DNA from 2 places in the Delftia sp. ASV31 genome. Region 1 is predicted to be linked to the other one. Evidence: predicted binding sites of a transcription regulator. Region 1 holds the regulator's gene; the other holds the start of a gene.
What was found. Region 1 encodes LexA, which represses DNA repair genes until DNA is damaged. Its sites were predicted from a motif close to ACTGTATNNNNATACAGT; they were not measured.
Positions count from the first base shown of each region.

Region 1 (9,116 bases):
GGCCATATGGCTGGGCCATAATCGTCGGCTGCAGTTAAACGCGGGGGGAAAACAACTTGCTGTCGATCATACAAGCCGCAGGCTGGCCGATCTGGCCACTGATTGCCTGCTCCATCCTGGCTCTGGCCCTGGTCTTTGAACGTTTCGTGGCGCTGAAAACGGCCCGCGTGGCGCCGCCCGCCCTGCTGGGCGAGGCGATTTCCGTGTCCTCGCGCGGCCTGCCCAGCCAGGAAGTCGTGCAGCAGCTGTCCCAGAACTCCACGCTGGGCGAAGTCCTGGCCAGCGGACTGCGCGCCCTGCAGGCCCATCCGGACAGCAGCGAAGAAGAGCTTCGCGCCTCCATGGAAGGTGCCGGCCGCGCTGCTGCCCACACGCTGGAAAAGCACCTGAGCGCGCTGGCCACCATCGCCTCTGCCGCGCCTTTGCTGGGCCTGCTGGGCACGGTGATCGGCATGATCGAGATCTTCGGCTCGCAAGGCGGCGCATCGGCCACCGGCGGCGGCAACCCGGCGCAGCTGGCGGCCGGCATCTCCATCGCCCTGTACAACACGGCCTTCGGCCTGATCGTCGCCATTCCGGCGCTGATCTTCTGGCGCTACTTCCGCGCCCGCGTCGATGGCTACCTGCTGGGCATGGAGCTGGCCTCCGAGCAATTCGTGCGCCACCTGGTGCGCGTCGGCGGCAAGTGAACCCGCAGAACCCGCACGCGAGAGACCTGCCATGAACTTCCGTCCCCGCCGCCGTGACGAGCCCGAGATCAACCTGATCCCGTTCATCGATGTGCTGCTGGTGGTGCTGATCTTTCTGATGCTGTCCACCACCTACAGCAAGTTCACCGAGCTGCAGCTGACCCTTCCCGTGGCCGATGTCGAGCAGCAGCGCGACCGGCCCCGCGAAATCATCGTCGCCATCGCCGCCGACGGCCGCTACGCCATCAACAAGACCGCCGTGGAAGACCGCAGCGTCACCGGCCTGACCCAGGCACTGGCCGCAGCAGCCGTTGCCGGCAAGGACAGCGTGGTCATCATCAGCGCCGACGCCACCGCGCCGCACCAGTCCGTGGTGTCGGTGATGGAAGCCTCGCGCCGCGCCGGACTGTCCCAGATCACCTTTGCCACGCAGACCTCGGCCAGCGCCGGGCGCTGAGGGCAAGGCCTCCATGCCCGGGAATGGCCCCGCCCCCGCAGCCCGGGAGCTTCGCGCGGCCTGGCGCCACCGCGGCCCGCTGGCCTGCGCCCTCTTTCCCCTGTCCCTGCTGTACCGTGCCCTGCTGTGCCTGCGTCGGTTGCCCTATGCACTGGGTTTCAGGCGTGCAGGCCAGGCCGGCATTCCGGTCATCGTCGTCGGCAACGTGATTGCGGGCGGCGCTGGAAAGACCCCCGTCACACTCGCCCTGGCCCGCCATCTGCGGGACAGCGGCTGGAGCCCCGGCATCGTCTCGCGCGGCTATGGCCGCAGCACGGACGACTGCCGCGAAGCCCATCCCGACAGCGCCCCCGCCGACGTGGGCGATGAACCCGCGCTGCTGGCTCGCGCCAGCGGCGTGCCGGTCTTCGTGGCCCGCAAGCGCATCGAGGCCGTCCAGGCCCTGCGCGCCCGCCATCCGCAGGTGGATGTGGTCATCAGCGACGACGGCATGCAGCACCTGGCCCTGGCCCGCGACATCGAGCTGTGCGTCTTCAACGACGACGGCATCGGCAATGGCTGGCTTCTGCCGGCCGGCCCGCTGCGCGAACCCTGGCCGCGCCCCGTCACCGCCGTGCTGCACGCGGGAGCCTGCCCGCCAACGGATGCGCCCGCCTTTGCCATGCAGCGCCAACTGGCCGCTGAAGGCGTCAATGCGCACGGTGAGCGCATTCCCCTGGCGGCCCTGCGCGGACGGCCCGTGGAGGCCGTGGCCGCCGTGGCCCGGCCCGAGGCCTTTTTCTCCATGCTGGCCATTGAACAGGGCCTGGCGCTGGAGCATGCCCAGGCGCTGCCGGATCACTATAATTTTGAGAGCTTCCAGCGCCTGGGTCGCCATGAAGACCCGCTGGTCTGCACCGAAAAGGATGCGGTCAAGCTGTGGCGCACCCACCCCCAGGCCTGGTCCGTTGCGCTGCAATTGCAGCTGCCGCCAGATTTCTGGGCGCTGCTGGATCAGCGGCTGCAGGCGCTGCGCAGGCCACGCGCCTGACTATCATCACTGTCTTGGCTGGCCGCCACGGTCCGCCCTCCCCCTCGAAAACACAGGATCCGCCATGGACGCCAAACTTCTCGAACTGCTGGTCTGCCCCGTCACCAAGGGCCCGCTGCGCTTTGACCGCGAGCACCAGGAACTGGTCTCGCGCAGCGCGCGCCTGGCCTACCCCGTGCGCGACGGCATCCCGGCGCTGCTGGAGGCCGAAGCCCGCACGCTGGACGACGACGAGCTCGAGGACTGATCGCGCCGCAAGGCCCGATTTCCGACGACGCCCGCGCCCGCAATTTCGACCTTCTCCGCAACGCACCATGCCCACCGCGCCCTTCACGGTTCTGATTCCTGCCCGCCTTGCCTCCAGCCGCCTGCCAGGCAAGCCCCTTGCAGACATTGCAGGCCTTCCCATGGTCGTGCGCGTGGCACAGCGCGCCGGCCTCAGCGGCGCCACACGCTGCGTGGTCGCAGCCGATGACGAAAGCATCGTCGCCGCCTGCGCCGCGCACGGCGTTGCAGCCGTGCTCACCCGCAGCGACCACGCCAGCGGCAGCGACCGCCTGGCCGAGGCCTGCGAACTGCTGGGCCTGGATGGCGACGACATCGTCGTCAACGTCCAGGGCGACGAACCGTTGATCGCTCCCGACCTCATCGATGCCGTGGCCGCCCTGCTGCCGCAGCGGCCCTCGGCCAGCATGGGCACGGCGGCACATGCCATCGACAGCCTGGCCGACTTCACCAATCCGAACGTGGTCAAGGTCGTCTGCGATGCCCAGGGCATGGCCCACTATTTCAGCCGCGCCCCCATCCCCTTTGCGCGGGAACATGCAGGCCAGGCATGGTGGGAGGCGGCCTCTGCAGCTGCATCGGCAGCGCCGGGCCACCCCGGCTTCGCGCCACTGCGCCACATCGGCATCTACAGCTACCGTGCCGGTTTCCTGCGCAGCTTCCCGCAGCTATCTCCCGCCCCCACCGAGGTGCTGGAGGCGCTGGAACAGTTGCGCGCGCTGTGGCACGGCCACCGCATCGCCGTCCACCTGACGCCCCATGCACCAGGCCCCGGCGTGGACACCCCCGAAGACCTGGAGCGGGTGCGCGCCCGGTTGTCCGCCTGAATCCGATCCCGCATACGCCAATACAGATGCGCCAATGGCGATGCCCGGCATCGCCATTCACAACACAACTGCACATGCGGTTTTGTCGGACAGCAAAACGCAGTTTTTGGAGATTGCACAGGCGACAGTTTTGCCCTCTGCGTGTAAGCCAGTGTTAGCCCTGTGCGTGCTATCCTTGCCCGCGACAAAAATATGACGCATGGACTGTCCGCCCCGGTGGGCCGATCCGGCAGACAAGAATTTCTACTCTCCTCAAGGACTTCCATGAAACTGATTTTGTTGGGCGCACCCGGCGCCGGCAAAGGCACGCAAGCCGCTTTCATCTGCCAGAAGTACGGCATCCCCCAGATTTCCACCGGTGACATGCTGCGTGCCGCCGTCAAGGCCGGAACGCCCCTGGGCCAGCAGGCCAAGGCCGTGATGGACGCCGGTCAACTGGTCAGCGACGACCTGATCATCAATCTGGTCAAGGAACGCATCGCCCAGGCCGATTGCGCCAACGGCTTCCTGTTTGATGGATTTCCCCGCACCATTCCCCAGGCAGACGCCATGAAGGCCGCTGGCGTGAAGCTGGACTACGTGCTGGAGATCGATGTGCCCTTCGACGCCATCATCGAGCGCATGAGCGGCCGCCGCTCCCACCCCGCCTCGGGCCGCACCTACCACGTCAAGTTCAACCCGCCCAAGGTCGAAGGCCTGGACGACGTGACCGGCGAGCCGCTGGTGCAGCGCGAAGACGACAAGGAAGAAACCGTCAAGAAGCGCCTGGACGTCTACAGCAGCCAGACCCGCCCCCTGGTGGACTACTACCGCGCATGGGCCGAAAAGGAAGCCGCAGCGGCACCCAAGTACCGCGCCATCAGCGGCCTGGGCTCGGTCGAGGACATCACCCAACGCGCACTGGCTGCACTGGCTGAGTGATGCAGGCCATGTGCCGCAACGAAAAAAGCACCCGCCGGGTGCTTTTTTGTTGACCGCCAGCAACTGAAGAAATGCCGGCGTCGCCGCCCGGCTCAATCGCGCGGCTGCACTGCCAGCGCCAGCATCATCGCAATTCGGGCCTTTGCCACGGGCAGATGCGCCAGATCGGCCTCTGCCGGGTTGGTCCCAAGGCCGGAGGCCACGGGCAGGCCTTCTGCACAGCGCGTGCCCCGCCAGATCCAGACGCCCTTGTCGCGGGCACGCTGCAAGGCCGCTTCCATGCCTTCGTGAACCGTCGCATTGCCCGTGCCAGCCACGACGATGCCACGCACGCCTGCCGCCACCAGCGCATCCACGCCGCTGGCACGCGCCAAGGCGCCGCTGAACACCACCTCGACCCAGGGCAGCTCATCCAGCGCCAGCAGATCAGATGACATGGCCGCAGGCACCATGGCCCGCGCGGACGGCGCGGCGGGCACCAGCCAGCGCACACGCCCTTCCTCCACCAACGCCTGCGGCCCGCCTTCCACGGAGCGCATTGCCTGCAGCCGGTAGGGATGGACCTTCTGCACCTGGGCTGCCGCATGCACCTCGCCGCCTGCCACCACCCATACGCCGCTGCGCCCGCCGCTGGCAGCCACGGTCACGGCATCGCGCAGATTCTGCGGTCCGTCTGCCAACAGGGCCGTGGCCGGGCGCATGGCGCAGGTCAACACAATGGGTTTGGTGGCCGGCAGCAGGCTGTGCAGCAGCCAGGCCGTCTCTTCCAGCGTGTCCGTTCCATGCGTGATCACCACGGCGCGTGTATCCGCATCCTCCAGTGCCTGCGTGCAGGCGCGCAGCAACGCGCGACACACGGGCCAGTCCATATCCTTGCTGTCCACCTGCGCGATCTGCTGCGTCTGCACGGGCCCCAGCGCCTGCTGCTCCAGGTCCGGCACGGCCTCCAGCAGCGACTGCACCGTGATCTGCCCGGCCTTGTACCCCACGCCCTGCGACTGCGAATCCGCCCGGCCGGCGATGGTCCCGCCCGTGCCCAGAATCACCAACTTTGACTGCCCCACTTGCACCTCTTGGAAAACTGGTTAAAAATACAGATACTGTATAAATCATCAGATGGCCTCCCAGCCTGCCATCTGCCCTCAAGGACCGGACGCACGCCATGCTCGACCATCCCAAGCTCACCGCCCGCCAGCAACAGATCCTGGACCTGATCCAGGCCGCCATCTCCCGCACGGGCGCGCCCCCCACCCGCGCGGAAATCGCCAACACGCTGGGCTTCAAGTCCGCCAACGCTGCCGAGGAACACCTGCAGGCCCTGGCCCGCAAAGGTGTGATCGAACTGGTCAGCGGCACCTCGCGCGGCATTCGCCTGCGTACCGACACCGTGCGCAACATCAATGCCGCGCGCGGCACCAGCTTCGGACTGCCGCTGTCGGCCCTGGCACCGCTGATGCTGCCCCTGGTGGGCCGCGTTGCGGCGGGCTCGCCCATTCTCGCGCAGGAACACATCGACCAAACCTATTCCGTCGAGCCCAGCCTGTTCCAGACGCGCCCCGACTATCTGCTGCGCGTGCGCGGCATGTCCATGCGCGACGCGGGCATCATGGACGGCGACCTGCTGGCCGTGCAGTCCGCACACGAAGCCCGCAACGGCCAGATCGTCGTGGCGCGCCTGGGTGACGAAGTCACCGTCAAGCGCCTGCGCCGCACCACGCAGGGCGTGGAACTTCTGCCGGAGAACCCCGATTACCCGGTGATCCGCGTCGCCCCCGAAGAGGCCTTTGCCATTGAAGGCCTGGCCGTGGGGCTGATCCGCAACAGCATGTCCATGTAAGCCGGACTGGCGGCCCTTCTCAGGCCGCCTCATCCCATTTCACGCACCGCCCAGGTGGTAGGCGCGAAGCCTTGGAGCTTCGCCCTGGGCGGAGCTTTGCCCGCAAACCGCAATCCTGCCTGTGTCCATGCCTCTTTGAAACACGCCAACAGGAGTCGTCACATGGGATTCGCTCTGCCAACACTGTCTTCTTTTTCCTTCCTGCGCCTGGCACATGGCATCCGCCTGACTGCGACCGCCATGGAGTCGGCCATGCCTCTTGCACAAGCCCCTGAGTGCCAGCCATTACCTGCCGCAGCACCCGAGCCCGCCAACGTGATCTCTTTCAGCAAGGCACGCCGGCGCAGCCAGCAGCGCCGCGGCAAGGCAGCACGCGCTGCAGACCATGGAGATGCCCAGCTGATCCTGCCCTTGCTGCCGACGCAGCCCGCCCTGCAATCCGCACCTGAGCAGCCTTCAGGCCTGCGCATCATCCAGCGGTCGCCGCAGGAGCAGCCGGAATGCCTGTTCATCTCCGGGCGCATGGCCGATGTCTGCGCTGCGCTGGAGCGCATGGAAGCGCATGGCGGACCAGCAGCCAACTGAGGCCCCGATGCAAGGTGTGCGACACACCTTGCACGACACAAACCTGGGTGGCGCGGACCGCGTGCCGCACGAGGAATCGGCCTGCGCAAAGCTGATGCAGGCTGGCGGCCACCATTGCCCTGTAGCGCACATGCAACAGTGGACGCCCTCTTTGCGGGAGGGGTGCCGGCCTGAAAGATAATTGATAAGCATTCTTATTATCTTTTGCAGCAGCGATTGCCACTGCGCCGCCTCCTCCGCCCCAGCCTTCTCCGTGCACAGCCTCTACCAGAACCACCATCCCTGGCTGGAAAGCCTGCTGCGCAAACGCCTGGGCAACCGTGACGATGCCGCCGACCTGGCCCAGGACACCTTTGTGCGCCTGCTGCGCTCGCCCCTGCCGCAGCAGGACATCCGCGAACCCAGGCGCTACCTGGCCACCATCGCCCGGGGCCTGGTCGCCGACCTGTTTCGCCGCCGCACGCTGGAGCAGTCCTATCTGGACTATCTGGCCCAGTTGCCACAATCGCTGGCGCCTTCGCCCGAAGAGCAGGCCATCGTCCAGCAGACCCTGCTGGATGTGGACCGCATGCTCCAGGGTCTTCCCCCCAAGGTTCGCGAAGCCTTCGTGCTGGCCCAGTTCGAGGAACTGAGCTACCCAGAGATCGCCCAGCGCCTGGGTGTATCGCTGCGCACCGTCAGCAACTACCTGACCCGGGCGATGGAGCATTGCTGCCTGGTCCTGGCATAGCCACATGGGCGAGAGACATCTGGAAGGCAACGACCGCCGCGCCTTGCATGAGGCCGCCGCCTGGCACGTGAAACTGCGCGGCGCCTCTGCCACAGCGGGCCTGCAACAGGACTGGCAGAAATGGCATGACGCCGATCCCGCCCACCAGCGCGCCTGGCTGCGCGTGCAATCCGTCACCGCGCAACTGTCGCATCTGCCCGCACCCCTGGCGCGCCAGGCGCCGGGCCGTCGCGCCTCACCCACCCGCCGCTCCGTGGTGCGCGGCTTGGCTCTGGGCCTGGGCAGCGGCGCCACGGCCTGGATGGCCTGGAAAGGCGCACCACTAGAAAGCTGGCAGGCAGGGCAGCGCACAGCCACGGGCGAGCGCCGGGATCTAAAGCTGCCCGACGGCTCCCTGGTGGCCCTGGATACGGCCACCGCCTTGGACACTGTTTTTGACGACCGCCAGCGCCTGCTGCGCCTGCACCGTGGCCGCATCCTCGTCGCCACTGAGCCCGACGCGCTGGGCCGCCCCTTCAGCGTGCAGACCCTGCAAGGCCACGTACTGGCCCTGGGCACGCGCTTCACGGTCCATCTCGCGGACGATGGCCTGTGCCATGTCACCGTGCAGGAAAAGGCCGTGCGCCTGCAGCCTCTGGATAGCGATGCGCCCTCCGCGCAATTGCAGGCCGGACAGCAGGCAGCCTTCTCGTCCAGCGCCACCCAGCCGCCCACGTCCGCAGCCCCCTTTGCAGCCAGTTGGCATGAAGGCGGCCTGGTCGCGCTGGACATGCCGTTGGGCCAGCTGATTGACGCCCTTGCCCGCTACCGGCCCGGCTACCTGGGCTGCTCGACCGAGGTCGCCGGGATGCTTGTCTCGGGCGCCTTTCCCGTGGATGACACGGATCGCGCACTGGCCGCGCTCGTCAGCCGCTTTCCTCTGCAACTGCGCACCCGCACCCGCTATTGGGTGGAGGTGCAAGCGCGATCAAGCTGAGATGATGGGATGAGGCCGTGGCGAAGTCTCTCGTCCAGGCCGGCACTTCAGAGCGGCGCATACGGGTGATGCACCACGTCGAAGCCCTCCTCGTCGGAGGGCGCGACAAAGTAGCTCGTGATCAGGTCGAATTGCTCATCGCTGGCCTGAAACGGATGCTCGCCTGCCGCATTGCGCACACGCAAGCGCCGCTTGCAGACCTCGTCAGGCACATCCAGAAAATGCAGGCGGTGCGAGGCGCCCACTTTCTCGAACACGCTGCGCGCCCAGCCCCGCCCCTCCAGGGTATTGGCCGGAAAATCCAGCACCACCGACACGCCAACGTCCAGCAGCGCCTGTACATGCGCGCCCATCAACCCCTTGAGCCGCGTGCTGCAACGCACGTAATCGGCCACCGACTGCATCTCGCCGGGGTACAGGCCGGCCAGCCAGGAATCCTCGCTGACTAACACCGTTCCGGGCCCGGCCGCCAATTGCCGCGCCAGCGTTGACTTGCCCGAGCCGATCTTGCCGCAGACCATGTGCAGCGTGGCAAGCCGCGCGTTGGCGGCAGGGGCATCGGCATATTCTGCGCAACGGGGCTGGGACTGTTCGGAAACCTGCATATCCATCTCCTGAAAGGCTTGAGAAAACCCCGGAGACGGAATGAAAAAACCCGCCTCCTCTGGGCGGGTTGCATGGCGCTGAAGGCCGCTGGCTAACCCACCATCCAATGGATGGTGCGAATAATCTGCGTTGCGTTCAGGCGGGCCATGGCGCACAGCATAGCGCAATCACGG
Region 1 is NZ_JAELTK010000033.1:50,373-59,488, forward strand. Features, by position in the region: gene JHD82_RS13955 (MotA/TolQ/ExbB proton channel family protein) at 57-689, shown strand; gene JHD82_RS13960 (biopolymer transporter ExbD) at 721-1,146, shown strand; gene lpxK (tetraacyldisaccharide 4'-kinase) at 1,160-2,176, shown strand; gene JHD82_RS13970 (Trm112 family protein) at 2,241-2,423, shown strand; gene kdsB (3-deoxy-manno-octulosonate cytidylyltransferase) at 2,491-3,288, shown strand; gene adk (adenylate kinase) at 3,553-4,209, shown strand; gene JHD82_RS13985 (asparaginase) at 4,302-5,273, opposite strand; gene lexA (transcriptional repressor LexA) at 5,372-6,046, shown strand; gene JHD82_RS13995 (hypothetical protein) at 6,209-6,631, shown strand; gene JHD82_RS14000 (sigma-70 family RNA polymerase sigma factor) at 6,885-7,361, shown strand; gene JHD82_RS14005 (FecR domain-containing protein) at 7,366-8,337, shown strand; gene JHD82_RS14010 (ATP-binding protein) at 8,385-8,942, opposite strand.

Region 2 (9,116 bases), on a different contig from region 1:
AAGCCCAGGTCGGCCGACTTGCCCTTGCGGCCACGCGTGCCACGGGCATTGTTGAGACTGCGGATCTCCAGCGTCTCGCTGCGCTCCTTGCCGCCGCGGCCCACGCCATCGATGCGGATGCTGCGCGTGTAGGCGGCAGCGCCCGCCAGCGTGTCCTTGTCCTCCAGGTCGAGCAGCATCAGCCCGCGACCGCCCTTGGCCATGTGCTTGAGGCTGGCGATCTCGAAGGTGAGGATGCGGCCACCCGTGGAAGCGCAGATCACATGCGTGGCCGGCAGCAGCAGGCCCGCGCCCTGCTCGCCTTCCTGCGGCTCGGCACGTGCGCCCATGGGCACGCCGTAGGCCGTGGACGGGGCGCACAGCGTCTCGCCGTCGGCCAGCGTGACGAAGGCCTTGCCCGCCTTCTGGCGCGAGACCATGTCGCCCACCATGGCCACGAAGCCGTAGCCACCCGACCCCGACAGCAGCAGCGCCGTGCCCTCGGCACCGGCGAAGTAGTACAGGATCTGGGTGCCGGCCTCCAGCTCGATGAGCGTGGTCACGGGCTGGCCATCGCCGCGCCCGCCGGGCAGTTGCGCCACCGGCACCGAATAGATGCGGCCGTTGCTGCCAAAGGCCAGCAACTGGTCCACGGTGCGGCACTCGAAGGTGCCGTGCAGGCTGTCGCCGGCCTTGAAGCTGAGCGTGCCCGCATCGACGCCATGGCCCTGGCGCGTGCGCACCCAGCCCTTGTCCGAGATGATGACCGTGGTGGGTTCATCGACCACCTTGACTTCGGCGACGACCTTCTTTTCCTCCTGGATCAGCGTGCGGCGCGCATCGGCGAACTGCTTGGCATCGGCCTCGATCTCCTTGCAGATCAGGCGGCGCATGGTGCTTTCGCTGCCCAGGATGTCTTCGAGCTTGCCTTGCTCCGTGCGCAGCTCCTTGAGTTCCTGCTCGATCTTGATGGCTTCCAGCCGCGCCAGCTGGCGCAGGCGGATTTCCAGAATGTCGTCGGCCTGGCGCTCGGACAGCGCAAAGGCATCGATCAGCGCCTGCCGGGGCTCGTCGCTGGCCCGGATGATGGCGATGACCTTGTCGATGTTCAGCAGCACGGCCTGGCGGCCTTCGAGGATGTGGATGCGATCCAGCACCTTGGCCAGCCGGTGCTGGCTGCGCCGCGTGACCGTGGTCTGGCGGAAGGCGATCCATTCCTCGAGCATCAGGCGCAGGCTTTTCTGCACCGGGCGGCCATCGAGGCCGATCATGGTCAGGTTGATGGAGCTGGACGACTCCAGGCTGGTATGCGCCAGCAGCGCCGTGATCAGTTCCTGCTGCGGCACCTTGCCGGTCTTGGGCTCGAAGACCAGGCGCACGGGCGCATCCTTGCTGGACTCGTCGCGCACGCCGTCGAGCACGGCCAGCATGCTGGCCTTGAGCTGGGTCTGTTCCTGGCTCAAGGCCTTCTTGCCGGTCTTGACCTTGGGATTGGTGATGTCCTCAATCTCTTCGAGCACCTTCTGCGCCGAGACGCCGGGCGGCAGCTCGGTCACCACCATCTGCCACTGGCCGCGCGCCAGTTCCTCGATCTTCCAGCGCGCGCGCAGCTTGAGGCTGCCACGGCCCGTGCGATAGGCATCCTGGATGTCGGAGGCGCTGCTGATGATCTGCCCGCCGCCCGGATAGTCGGGCCCGGGGATGATCTGGAACAGTTCCTCGTCGCTGAGCTGGGGCCGCTTGATCAGGGCCACGCAGGCGTCTGCGACCTCGCGCAGGTTGTGGCTGGGGATTTCCGTGGCCAGGCCCACGGCAATGCCGCTGGCGCCGTTGAGCAGGGCGAACGGCAGGCGCGCGGGCAGTTGCTGCGGCTCCTGCGTGCTGCCGTCGTAGTTGGGCACGAAGTCCACCGTGCCCATGTCGATCTCGTCGAGCAGCAGGCCGGTGATCTTGGACAGTCGCGCCTCGGTGTAGCGCATGGCGGCTGCGCCGTCGCCGTCGCGGCTGCCGAAGTTGCCCTGGCCATCGACCAGCGGATAGCGCTGGTTGAAGTCCTGCGCCATGCGCACCAGCGCGTCGTAGGCCGACTGGTCGCCGTGCGGGTGAAAGCGGCCCAGCACATCGCCGACCACGCGTGCGCTCTTGACGGGCTTGGCTGCCGTGTTGTGGTTGGGACCGCTGTAGCTCAGGCCCATGCGGTCCATGGCGTACAGAATGCGCCGCTGCACGGGCTTGAGGCCGTCGGTCACATCGGGCAGTGCCCGGCCCTTGACCACGGACAGTGCGTATTCGAGATAGGCCCGTTGCGCGTACTGGCCCAGGTCCAGTGCATCGCCGGCCGCCTGTTGTGCCAGATCCAGAGAGGTTTGGTCGCTCATGAAGAAATTCGTGATCTCAAAAAATGCAATGAATGCCGCTCATTGCGGCGTGGGCAGTCCTGTGGGCAGCGTCATGCGCACCCGGGGCGTGGTGCCCGGCAACGCCGCTGCTGCAGGCGCTGCAGGGCCCGCGCGCTCGCGCCCGCCCTGCAGCTGCTCGTAGATGCCGAGCACGGCCTTCACGTAATTGCGGGTTTCCTGGAAGGGAGGGATGGCCTGGCCCGCGCGCCGCACGGCGCCCTCGCCTGCGTTGTAGGCGGCCAGCACCAGGTCCAGCCGGCCGGGGAACAGCCCCATCAGATGGTTGAGGTAGCGCGCGCCGGCCGGCACGTTGACGGCCGGATCGGCCAGTTGCTGCTGCACGCTGCGCTGGCGGCTGGCCTCCACGCCGAAGCGCTGGGCCGTGGCCGGCATCAGCTGCATCAGTCCGACCGCCCCCTTGGGCGAGATGGCCTGCGCGTCAAAGCCCGACTCGACGGCGATCACGGCCTTGAGCAGGTCGTAGTCCACGCCCGTGTGGTCCGCCGCCTTGCGCAGATGGCCGCGCACGCTCTTGTAGCGCGGCGAGATGTCGAAGAAGCTTTGCAGCCGCGTATGCGCCTGCAGCCTGCGGCCGGCATCGCCGCTGCCGTCAGCGTCGGCAGCGGCCTCGGCCTGCACCATCGGGGGCTTGAGCCCCTGCTCGGCGCTGTCGTAGACCGAGCCGCGAAAGTACAGCCTGTAGCGCTCGTCCAGCGCCTCGGCAGCGAAGTGCGTGATGCCGCGCTCGTCCACGAAGGCCCAGAGATCGGCATGCGCCGGCCGCGCCAGCCCCCACAGCGCCAGGGCCAGGCCCAGCGCCGCCAGCTCGCGCACCCCGGCGCCGCGCGCCAGGTGCGAGCGGTGCTTCAGGGCGGCGCGGAGCACAGTCATGGGTCAGATGTCGACTTCAATGGAGTCGCCATGGAGCTCCATGAGCTCGCGGCGCGCTGCGGCCTCGCCCTTGCCCATGAGCTTGGTGACGACCTGCTCGGCCGCCGCGAAGTCCAGGTTCATGAACTGCACGGGCAGCAGGCGGCGCGTGTCGGGGTTGAGCGTGGTTTCCCACAGCTGCTCCGCATTCATCTCGCCCAGGCCCTTGAAGCGGCTGATCTGGCATTTCTCGCGCGGCACGCCGTCCTTGGCCGATTTGTCGAGGATGGCGGTCAGCTCGCCCTCGTCCAGCGCGTACATCTTGGCCGCAGGCTTCTTGCCGCGCGCAGGCACGTCCACACGGAACAGCGGCGGCAGCGCCACATGGATGTGGCCGGCCTCGATGAGCTTGGGGAAATGGCGGAAGAACAGCGTCAGCAGCAGCACCTGGATGTGCGAGCCGTCCACGTCGGCATCCGAAAGAATGCAGACCTTGCCGTAGCGCAGGCCCGACAGGTCGGGCGTGTCGTTGGGGCCATGCGGGTCCACGCCGATGGCCACCGAGATGTCATGGATTTCGTTGTTGGCGAACAGCCGGTCGCGGTCCACCTCCCAGGTGTTGAGCACCTTGCCGCGCAGGGGCAGCACGGCCTGGGTTTCCTTGTTGCGGCCCATCTTGGCGCTGCCGCCGGCCGAGTCGCCCTCGACCAGGAAGACCTCGTTCAGGCTCAGGTCGCGGCTTTCGCAATCGGTGAGCTTGCCCGGCAGCACGGCCACGCCCGAGCCCTTGCGCTTTTCGACCTTCTGGCCCGCCTTCTGGCGGGTCTGCGCGGCCTTGATGGCGATCTCGGCCAGCTTGCGGCCCCATTCCACGTGCTCGTTGAGCCACAGCTCCAGCGCGGGGCGCACATAGCCGCTGACCAGGCGCACGGCATCGCGCGAGTTCAGGCGCTCCTTGATCTGGCCCTGGAACTGCGGGTCCAGCACCTTGGCGTTGAGCACATAGCTGGCGCGCGCAAACACGTCGTCCGGCATGAGCTTGACGCCCTTGGGCAGCAGCGAGTGCATCTCGATGAAGGCCTTGACCGCCTGGAACAGGCCGTCGCGCAGGCCGCTGTCATGCGTGCCGCCGGCGGTGGTCGGGATCAGGTTGACATAGCTTTCGCGCAGCGGTGCGCCGTCCTCGGTGAAGGCCACGCACCAGGCGGCACCCTCGCCTTCGGCAAAGCTGTCGTGGTGGCGGTCGGCAAAGCCCTCGCCCTCGAACAGGGGGATGACCGCCTCGCCATGCAGGCTTTGCTGCAGGTAGTCGCGCAGGCCGCCCTTGAACTGCCAGGTCTGGGTGTCGCGCGTCTTCTCGTTGACCAGGGTCACCGACACGCCGGGCATGAGCACGGCCTTGCTGCGCAGCAGGTGCATCAGCTCGCCCATGGGCAGCTGGGGCGATTCGAAATAGCGGGCATCGGGCCACACGCGCACGGTCGTGCCCTGCTTGCGTTCGCCCGCGGCCAGCGGCCGCGACTGCAGGGGCTCGACCACGTCACCGCCCGAGAAGGCGATGGTGGCCACCTTGCCCTCGCGGTGGATGCAGGCCTCAAGGCGCGTGGCCAGCGCGTTCGTGACCGAGACGCCCACGCCGTGCAGGCCGCCCGAGAAGCTGTAGGCGCCGCCCTTGCCCTTGTCGAACTTGCCGCCCGCATGCAGCCGCGTGAAGACCAGCTCCACCACGGGCGCCTTTTCCTCGGGATGCATGCCGAAGGGGATGCCCCGGCCGTCGTCTTCGACGCTGTAGGAGCCGTCGGAATGCAGGGTGAAGCGGATTTTCTTGCCGAAACCGGCCAGTGCCTCGTCGGCCGCGTTGTCGATCACCTCCTGCAGCACGTGCAGGGGGTTGTCGGTGCGCGTGTACATGCCGGGACGCTGCTTGACGGGCTCAAGGCCCTTGAGCACGCGTATCGAGCCTTCGGAGTATTCGCTGGCGGAAGTGGGAGATGGTTTGACTGCCATGGGGGCGGATTGTAGTGCGCGGCCCGGCTCAGTGCTGGATGCATTCACAGTCATTGACAGTGACTATCCCGAAAAAGCCGCTGCCATCAAGGGCCGCGCTGGCGCATGGGCGACCCAAGCGGCACAGCGCAAAACCCGGAGTTTCGCTAAAGTTTGCCGCATGCACAAAAACAACCAACCCATGTCCATGGTGCAGATACTGCTGTGCGGGGGCGCAGTCGTGACGCTGTCCATGGGAATCCGCCACGGCTTCGGCCTGTGGCTGCAGCCCATCACCCAGGAGATGGGCTGGACGCGCGAGTCCTTCGCGCTGGCCATCGCCATCCAGAACCTGTCCTGGGGCGTGCTCGGCATCTTCGGCGGCATGCTGGCCGACCGCTTCGGCGCCTTCCGCGTGCTCCTGGTGGGCGCGCTGCTGTATGCGCTGGGCCTGGCCGGCATGGCCATGGCGCCCACGACAACCTGGTTCGCCCTGACGGCCGGCGTGGTGATCGGCGCAGCCCAGGCAGGCACCACCTATGCCGTGATCTACGGTGTGCTGGGCCGCCAGATTCCCGTGGCGCGGCGCAGCTGGGCCATGGGCGTGACGGCGGCGGCGGGCTCCTTCGGCCAGTTCTTCATGGTGCCCGTGGAAGGCAGCCTGATTTCGAACTTCGGCTGGTCCAACGCCCTGCTGCTGCTGTCGCTGTGCGCGCTGATGATCATTCCGCTGGCCTTCGGCCTGCGCGAGCCGGGCTTCCAGCCCGGCAACGCCCGTCCCGTGCGCGACCAGAGCGCGGCCCAGGCCGTCGCCGAAGCGCTGCGCACGCCCAGCTTCGTGCTGCTGACGGCCGGCTACTTCGTCTGCGGCTTCCAGGTGATGTTCATCGGAGTGCACATGCCCAGCTACCTCAAGGACTACGGCCTGGCACCGCAGGTGGCCAGCATCTCGCTGGCGCTGGTGGGACTGTTCAACATCGTTGGCACCTACGTGGCCGGCAACCTGGGCCAGCGCCTGCCCAAGCGCTACCTGCTGTCCACCATCTACTTCACGCGCTCGGTGGTGATCGTGCTCTTCCTGCTGGCGCCGCTGACGCCGTGGTCGGTCTACATCTTCTCTGCCGCCATGGGCCTGCTGTGGCTGTCCACCGTGCCGCTGACCAACGCCACCGTGGCCCAGATCTTCGGCGTGCAGCATCTGTCCATGTTGAGCGGCATGGTGTTCTTCAGCCACCAGGTGGGCAGCTTCCTGGGCGTCTGGCTGGGCGGCTATCTCTATGACCACACGGGCAGCTACCAGGTGGTCTGGTACCTGGCCATCGGCCTGGGCGTGGCCGCCGGCCTGCTGAACCTGCCCATACGCGAAGCCCCGGTGGCACGGTTGCGCGCGGCCCAGGCCGCTGCCTGACATGACGACATCCATGACCACATCCACCAAGCCCCGCCCACACACCCTGCGCAGGCTGGCGCTGTGGGCCGCCGTGCTGCTGGTGCTGGGCCTGGTCTTCATGCTCTACCTGCAGCCGCAGTTCATGCTGGGCATGGCAGACCAGATCTGGGCCTGCTTCTGAAATGGAGGCGGAGCGGCGAAGGCCCGGCGGCACAATGTCGGCCGCTTTCACTTTATTTCCAAATTTGCACATGCACGCAGCCACGCCGCCCTCGCCCTGGATCCAACGCTGGTCGCACCTTCTGGCACCCCAGGCCTCGGTGCTTGACGTGGCCTGCGGCCCCGGCCGGCACATGCGCTGGTTCCAAGCGCGTGGCCACGCCGTCACCGGCGTGGACCGCGACGCCCAGGCCCTGGCCGGCCTGCAGGGCGTGGGCGAGCTGCTGTGCGCCGACATCGAAAACGGCCCCTGGCCCCTGCCCGGCCGGCAGTTCGGCGCCGTGGTCGTGACCCACTATCTGTGGCGCCCGCTGTGGCCGGCACTGCTGGACAGCGTGGCCCCCGGCGGCGTGCTGCTGTACGAAACCTTTGCCCAGGGCAATGAGGCTTTCGGCAAGCCTTCCCGCCCCGACTTCCTGCTGGCGCCCGGCGAGCTGCTGCAGGCCTGCGCGGGCTGGCACATCGTGGCCTACGAGCACGGCCAGCTGGGCGAGCCCGATCGCATGGTCCAGCGCATTGCGGCACTGCGCCCCGATGCAACAGGCCGGGAACCCGTGGCCATGCTGGCGCATCAGAAGGCGTCAGGCTCTGCAATCGCCTGAATCCCTACAGGCGCCCGCCTTGGGCCTGCCTCCGACACTCGTTAGAATGATCCTTTCCCGTTTTTTCTTGCGGACATGACATCCTCCTCCGTCGCTCTCACTGGCAGCATCGTTGCCCTCATCACGCCCATGCACGAGGACGGTAGTGTTGACTACCCGGCGCTGCGAAAACTCATCGATTGGCATGTGGCCGAAGGCACGGACTGCATCGGCGTGGTGGGAACGACAGGTGAATCCCCCACCGTCAACGTGGAGGAGCACTGCGAAATCATCCGCGTGTCCGTCGAGCAGGCCGCGGGCCGCGTGCCCGTGATGGCCGGCTGCGGCGCCAACAGCACGCACGAAGCCATCGAACTGGCCCGCTACGCCAAGAAGGTCGGCGCCGACAGCCAGCTGCAGGTCGTGCCCTACTACAACAAGCCCACGCAGGAAGGCCAGTACCAGCACTTCAAGGCGATTGCCGAAGCGGTGGGCGACCTGCCCGTGGTGCTCTACAACGTGCCCGGCCGCTCCGTGGCCGACATGCAGCACGACACCGTGCTGCGCCTGGCGCAGATCCCCGCCATCATCGGCATCAAGGAAGCCACGGGCAACATCGAGCGCGCCCAATGGCTGATCCGTGAAGTGCCCAAGGACTTCGGCGTGTACTCCGGCGATGATCCGACCGCTGTGGCCCTGATGCTGTGCGGCGGCCACGGCAACATCAGCGTCACGGCCAACGTGGCACCGCGCCTGATGAGCGATCTGTGCAAGGCGGCCCTGGCCGGCGATGTGCGCACCGCAATGGACATCCAGCTGCGCCTGATGCCCGTGCACAAGAACCTCTTCGTCGAGGCCAACCCCATTCCCGTCAAGTGGGCCGCAGCGCGCCTGGGCCTGTGCGGCCCGGCCATGCGCCTGCCGATGACACCTCTGAGCAAGAACCTGGAAGCCACCGTGGAAGCCGCCCTGGGCTCCGCTGGCCTGCTGTGAGGCGCCCTGCCCCACCGACCGAACGCACCAAGGATATTCGCGTGAAACAGCCCATTGCACGTCTGAGCCTGCTGAGCCTGGCCATCGGCCTGACAGCCTGCACGACCACGTTCCAAGAGAGCAAGATCGACTACAAGAGCGCCGGCAAGCAGCAGGCGCCCACCCTGGAAGTCCCCCCGGATCTGACCCAGCTGTCCACGGATTCCCGCTATGCCGTGCCCGGCGGCGTGGTCTCCGCCGCAGCCATGGAAGCCAACTCCAAGGCGCAAAAGCCCGCCGAAGGCCGCACCGCCACCGCCGCCCTGGGCGATGTGCGCATCGAGCGCAACGGCGAGCAGCGCTGGCTGGTGATCAAGCGCCCGGCCGACCAGCTGTGGGAGCCCGTGCGCGACTTCTGGCTGGAAAACGGCTTCATCTTCACTACCGAAGACCGCCAGCTGGGCATCATCGAGACCGACTGGGCCGAGAACCGCGCCAAGATCCCGCAGGACGTGATCCGCAAGACGCTGGGCAAGGTCTTCGATGGCCTGTACTCAACCAGCGAGCGCGACCGCTTCCGCACGCGCCTGGAGCGCTCGGCCGACGGCTCCACCGAGGTCTACATCACGCACCGTGGCATGCAGGAGGTCTACACCAGCGCCCAGAAGGACCAGACCATCTGGCAGCCGCGCCCCTCCGATCCGGAACTGGAAACCGAAT
Region 2 is NZ_JAELTK010000059.1:1,886-11,001, forward strand. Features, by position in the region: gene parC (DNA topoisomerase IV subunit A) at 1-2,357, opposite strand, end outside; gene JHD82_RS19685 (lytic transglycosylase domain-containing protein) at 2,397-3,269, opposite strand; gene JHD82_RS19690 (DNA topoisomerase IV subunit B) at 3,273-5,255, opposite strand; gene JHD82_RS19695 (MFS transporter) at 5,416-6,642, shown strand; gene JHD82_RS19700 (hypothetical protein) at 6,656-6,805, shown strand; gene JHD82_RS19705 (bifunctional 2-polyprenyl-6-hydroxyphenol methylase/3-demethylubiquinol 3-O-methyltransferase UbiG) at 6,876-7,445, shown strand; gene dapA (4-hydroxy-tetrahydrodipicolinate synthase) at 7,521-8,417, shown strand; gene bamC (outer membrane protein assembly factor BamC) at 8,459-9,116, shown strand, end outside.
Region 2: a site for LexA is predicted at 5,289-5,306, ahead of JHD82_RS19690 (DNA topoisomerase IV subunit B). Genes of this name have one in related genera too.